2 regions of the Terribacillus sp. FSL K6-0262 genome follow, and region 2 is predicted to be linked to the other one. Evidence: riboswitches for the same ligand, from Rfam matches in the RefSeq annotation. Region 2 holds a riboswitch; the other holds the start of a gene.
The links. Region 2 has a riboswitch for S-adenosylmethionine ahead of MHI54_RS13725 (methionine ABC transporter ATP-binding protein). Riboswitches for the same ligand answer to the same signal wherever they lie in the genome.

Region 1 (3,154 bases), 1.6 Mb from region 2:
TCTGCTTTCACAGCAGACGGCATCGATTGGGGCAGCTTGATTGCATCCTACATCGGTATTCCGGTCTTCCTGCTTTGCTGGATCATCTATAAAGTCAAAAAGAAAACGAAGGTGTACAAATTGGAGGAAGTTGATTTGACTACTCCATCACATGAAACAGCACCTGAATGAGCAAAAGCTGCCGATCACTCGGCAGCTTTTTTGCTTGGAAACGGGAAGCTGCATCCGGCAGCTGGAATGCATGAATAATTTCCTGCATTTTTTTGTATCTTTATCCTATATACCCGTTATACTGAAACTAGAGGTGAATAAATGAAAATTGCAATTGTGACAGACAGTCTCACGAACCTGAGAGAAGAGGATTTACAGCGATATCCTTTTATATATTACGCCCATTTACATGTCATTATTGATGACAAGTCCTATGCTGACTTAAAAGAGATCACCAATGATCAGCTATTTCGGTTCATTGATCAGGGGGCTGCATATTCTTCTTCCCTGCCGTCACCAGAGGTATTTGTAAAGCTTTATGAAGAACTGCTGGCAGAATACGATGCTATCATCAGCTTGCACTGCACAGAGAATGTAAGCGGTACCGTCAATTCCGCCCGTATTGCCAGGGATACAATCGAAGGCGCTGACGGGAGGATCACTGTCATTGATACGAATACTGCCTCCATCGGTACAGAAAATATCGTCATCAAAGTGTGCCAGCTCATGGAGCAAGGGGAAGCTTTCGATGAAATATTGAGGGCGGTTGAATTTTACCGTTCCCACAGCCAGCTCTACCTTACGATAAATGACCTGACTACACTGGTGCGTACCGGCCGAATTTCGAAAACAGCCTCCAGGATCGGAAACCTCCTGCATATAAAACCGATTGTCGGTTTTGAGGAAGCGAAGCTGGAAGTCATGGGTAAGGTCCGCACGAAGAAACGCCTGCTGAAGTGGATGCTGGAAAAATTACGACATAATATCGAGCAATCCGGGAAACAGGTTGTCCGGATAACACATGTGAATTCCACCGAGCTTGCCGCTGAGTTAAAGGAAGCAATGGAAGCATTCGGTGATAAAGCAGAAGTCTTCATCAGCAACGAAATAAGCTCCGTCATGGCAATTCATTTTGGACGGGGCGGTATCGGTGCCAGCTGGATGCCGGCTGACTATCCATATGAATCGGCTACATGATACAGGGACCTCGGACAGCGTGATTGCCCGAGGTTTTATTGTAATGATCAATCCAATGCTGCTAAATGGATAAGTGTAAAGTCCTATGGGGTTTGTAACGCCATAATCGTCAGCTTCCATTATCCAAAATTATGTAATATAATAAAATATTACAAAGGGGTTGAAGGCAGCTATGAAAATCTGGGATTTTATATCTAAGTATTGGTTCGGTATATTTCTGGTGTTGTATCTCTTACTTCGGGATTATCCATTTGGAAGTACATCACAGACAATTAGCGATATTCTCATGTTAGTAACTGTAATCCTGACTATCATTAGTTGGGTTGTATCTAAGAAAGCCAATCAAGTAAAGAAAGAAATAGAAGAATTGGAGAATAACTGAGTCACCTATTGGTGGCTTTTTTGATGCATAAGAGTATTTGAATATCCATTATTTGTTTCATTTTTTATATTGCAAGCCGAAGAGAATTTTTTATTAATTACAATTTCAGCTGTTTTTTATTACTTTGGTTTATAGGTTTTCCCTGCATCCAGTTATCCTGAGTATACCGATAAGATATATTGACAATCATTGAATGGAATGATAAACTTTCTGAAAACTGTATATGTTTCTTATCCAGAGAGGTGGAGGGATATGGCCCTGCGAAGCCTCAGCAGCAGGTCTGACGACAGACACTGTGCTAATTCCATCGGTTCATAACCGGCAGATAAGATGAATAGAGGAAGCCTCTCGACGCATCTTGTCCGAGAGGCTTTTGTATTTGTCCCGCTGCCTATACGAAAGGGGAAGGCAACATGTTTGAATTGATCCGGGAATTATCCAAGTACAAAGGGTATAATCAATCGTTTGTTTCACAAATCGTCGATAAGATCACGCCGTTTGCGGATGAGATGCACTTCGACAGACGGGGGAATCTTATTGTCCGTAAATATGGAGAAAAGTATACGCCAAAAATCACCTTGCTGGCAGAGGTGAAGGAAGAAATCTATGTGGTGACATCGATCACCGAGTCAGGGGCGCTTGTAGCAGACGCGAATTATTTTTCGTTGACGTATGCGCAAGGGCAATCGGTCCAGGTAGAGACAAAGAATGGATTGCTGTGCGGAGTGGTCATGGCAGGTGAAGCAGGTCAGCATGCCGCTGTCATCGATATCGGGGCCAATACCGAGCATGATGCACGTGAAATGGGGGTGGAACCAGGCAATCATGTGACATTATTCGATGACTTCCTGTATCTTGGTGACGAAGTGAGCGGCCGCGTCGTCGGGAAAGGGCTGGATAATAAGATTGCACCGGCAATTGCAATCAATCTTCTGCAGCAATGGGATACAGCGGAAGGGGACATCACCATCATCTTCTTTCCTTTCCATAATAAGAAGCATCTTGCCAATCAGCTAGAAGGGGAAGCTGCCTTTTATATCGGGTCCGTCCCCCAGCAAAGAATCGCTCATAAAAGCCGGGGAGCAATCGAACTGGGAAGCGGTGTCGCAATCAAAGTGGCAGATAAGACGATACCAATCAATCAGACCCTGAAAAATCAGCTGGTCGATTTGGCCATTGCACATGACATCCCATTTCAACTGGAATTCCTGTTCCGTCATCGGTATAAGAAACTGTCCACTAAAACGCCGGTAAGCATCCTGAATATCCCGATCGAGCATCTCGACCAGACGACACAGGTCGTTTCGGTGAAGGATTTGGAGGATACCAATCAGCTGATCCAGACCTATCTCTGGCGGAGCAAGGAACTGCAATTTTAAGGAATGCTCTCCCATTCCCGTCCATGTTACCGTATACTGTAGCCATCGTCATAAGCAAAGCACACAAAGCAGGAGCCGACAGCCTATTTGTCCGTGATACAGATGTCGCGGGAGGGGAAGGAAGCGGGTTCCAGATATATGCAGGGATCCACGTACCAGAAGAGGCTCCTGTATTCGATAAGCAGGCGACTAATGCTTTTCATGG
Region 2 (3,154 bases):
AAAGTCGTGGCTGTGAACGAAGACTTGGACGACAGCCCCGAATTTGTAAATGAATCCCCATACGAGAAGGCATGGATGATCGTGGTGGAAGCAGACGATGAAGCAGCTTATGAAAGCCTGCTTTCGGTAGAGGATTACGAAGGAAGAATCAAAGAGGATTAATTTTTGCTGCCCTTGTTGGCAAGGGCAGCGGTTTCTTTTCATATACTATGGCAAGCGTCATTGCTAAGCTGCCTTTATTCGGAGCACGGGCAAGGAAGCAATCAAATATCGATCAGAATAGGTGATGCCAGTATGGGTGATGAAGAAAAGGTCATTATTGTGGAAGGACGCTCGGATAAAGAGCAGATAAAGAAGATCATCGATGAGGAAGTGACGATCATCTGCACCAATGGAACATTGGGCATCGAGCGGCTGGAACAGCTTTTGTATGACTATGACTTGGATCACAAGCAAGTATATATCATGGTGGATGAGGACAGCGCCGGACATAAGCTGAGGAAACAGCTTGCCAGAGAGCTTCCGCATGCCCAGCATATTTACGTAGACAGAACCTATCGAGAGGTAGCGGCGACCCCGGCACCTGAATTGGCCACGGCCCTGCTTAGCCGAAGTATCATGGTGCATCCATTCTTCCTCGCCTGATGAAAGAAGGGATGAATTATCAACGTCATCGAAAAAGAGGTCCGGGAAGTCATTCGGCAGGAACAGGCAAGGATATTTGTGCATACACCGTTCTGCGGCACATGCCAGCTTGCCGAGAAAATGCTCCTGACAGTGGAGACTTTGACGGGCCAGGAATATTATCATAAACTGAACGCCTCCCTATTTCCGGATTTCATGCAGGAATATCGGATTGAGAGCGTACCTTGTCTGATTGTCTTTGAACAAGGGGAAGTTCAGGAGAAAATATATGCGTTTCATTCTGTCCAGCATATGCTGGCAAAAACGCTGGGTGAATAAAACAGCTTTCCAATTGGAAAGCTGTTTTTTCTTGCAGGAATTCGGAGGGCACGGAGCCAAATACAAAGCAGGGGGGATGAAGGATGATCATGGAAGAAATGGAAAAGCTCAAACGGCAAATCGAGGCAAGGGAGGATCTGCTGCCTTTATGCAATGACAAACGGCTGAAGGTCTTTATAGAATGGGAAGATGATCATTTCGATTTGCATATTGATAGGAGCAGTCTGACGACGCCGGCCACGAAGCCTTATGGATTTCTGTATATCCGTACGGATGAGCGCACACTTCATCAGCTTCTTGCGGGCCAAGTGCAGCTTCGCAGTTTATGCGACAGGCAGGTAGTGGAAGGGGATTATCAGCATATCCTTCTTATGGAAGCGCTTTTGTTCCTTGGAGCCCGTGGCAGTTTGTAATATATGTTGACAGAACTTTGTACTAGTGCTAAACTCCTTTTTAGCAATCATATATAAAACTCTTATCAAGAGTGGCGGAGGGACTGGCCCGATGAAGCCCGGCAACCACAGGTTTTCCTGTATGGTGCCAATTCCTGCAGGGAAACCTGTACAGATGAGAGAACAATTTTCGCAACCAAAAGCGTCTTTTTGTTCTCATGACAAAAAGACGCTTTTTTATGTTTTTTATGTTTGCAGAGCAACATGGGGAAGGAGGAGCGGATATTGATTACCATCAAGAACCTCTCCAAAATATATCGTACGAAAAAACAGAATATTACAGCGGTTGATCAGCTTGACTTGACGATCGAGTCGGGTGAAATCTTTGGTGTGATCGGGTACAGCGGTGCTGGTAAAAGTACCTTCGTGCGCTTGCTGAACCGTCTGGAAGAACCGACAGCCGGTGAAATAATCATCAATGGCAAGGATATTGTAAAACAGCGGAAAAACGAACTCCGGCTTGCCAGACAGGAAATCGGGATGATCTTCCAGCACTTCAATCTGCTATGGTCCCGTACGGTGCACCAAAACATCGCTTTTCCACTGGAAATAGCGGGCGTACCGAAAAAAGAAAGAAAAGCGAAGGTTGATCGATTGATTGAGCTTGTCGGTCTGAAAGGACGCGAAAATGCTTACCCATCCCAATTAAGCGGCGGTCAGAAGCAGCGTGTCGGCATTGCGAGAGCACTGGCGAACGATCCGAAAGTACTGCTGTGTGATGAAGCGACATCTGCATTGGATCCGGAAACGACAGACAGCATCCTCGATCTGCTGGTGGACATCAACAAACGTCTCGGTTTGACGATCGTCATGATCACGCATGAAATGAATGTCATCCGTAAAATCTGCCATCGTGTTGCCGTAATGGATACCGGCAGGATCGTGGAGAAGGGTGATGCAGCGGAAGTGTTCCAAAATCCGCAGCAAGCGATCACGAAGCGTTTCGTCCAGCAATTGGATGGAAGCGAGCAATATGAATCCTTATCGGCGGCTGCGATGAAAGAAGGTTCAGGCACGATCGTGAAGCTTTCCTTCTCAGGGGACAATGTCAATCAGACAGTTGTCAGCCAGACCGCGAAGCAATTTGATGTGGACATCAATATCCTGCAGGGGAATGTACTGCAGACACAAACCGGCGCAGTCGGCAGCCTGTTCCTGCAGCTTGTGGGCAGTGAAGCGGAAGTGGAGAAGGCACTTGACTTCATCCGCGGGGCGAATGTGAAAGTGGAGGTGCAGGAACTTGTTTGAGAAATGGTTTCCGAATGTAGATATAGCAGATTTGAATACCGCCATCTATGAGACATTCTATATGACGATTCTTTCCTTGATCGGTACTTTCATCATCGGAATCATCCTTGGTCTTTTGCTTTATCTGACCAGTAAGGGAAAACTGTGGGAGAATAAAGTCGTTTATTGGATTGTGGCAGCGGTCGTCAATATATTCCGTGCGATCCCGTTCATCATCCTAATCTTGCTGCTGTTCCCATTCACCGATTTCATCGTCGGTACGATCCGCGGTCCGGAGGCAGCATTGCCGGCGCTGATCATCGGATCTGCACCATTCTATGCAAGGTTAGTCGAGATCGCATTGAAAGAAGTGGACAATGGAGTAGTCGAGGCTGCCAAGGCAATGGGGGCAAAGAATAGTACGATCATGTTCAAAGTTCTGCTGAAAGAGTCCATGCCGGCACTTGTCTCGGGTATTACCGTAACGGCAATCGCCCTTATCGGATCCACAG

Region 1: linked by a shared signal. The riboswitch ahead of MHI54_RS05665 (hypothetical protein) and the one ahead of MHI54_RS13725 (methionine ABC transporter ATP-binding protein) in region 2 are both predicted to bind S-adenosylmethionine.

Annotation. Positions count from the first base shown of each region.
Region 1 is NZ_CP150277.1:1,112,355-1,115,508, reverse strand. It holds gene MHI54_RS05675 (amino acid permease) at 1-171, shown strand, start outside; gene MHI54_RS05670 (DegV family protein) at 313-1,188, shown strand; SAM riboswitch class I at 1,798-1,902, shown strand; gene MHI54_RS05665 (hypothetical protein) at 1,984-2,949, shown strand; gene MHI54_RS05660 (hypothetical protein) at 2,973-3,154, shown strand, end outside.
Region 2 is NZ_CP150277.1:2,684,448-2,687,601, forward strand. It holds gene gcvH (glycine cleavage system protein GcvH) at 1-162, shown strand, start outside; gene MHI54_RS13710 (toprim domain-containing protein) at 295-645, shown strand; gene MHI54_RS13715 (thioredoxin family protein) at 673-963, shown strand; gene MHI54_RS13720 (hypothetical protein) at 1,047-1,376, shown strand; SAM riboswitch class I at 1,436-1,537, shown strand; gene MHI54_RS13725 (methionine ABC transporter ATP-binding protein) at 1,641-2,663, shown strand; gene MHI54_RS13730 (methionine ABC transporter permease) at 2,656-3,154, shown strand, end outside.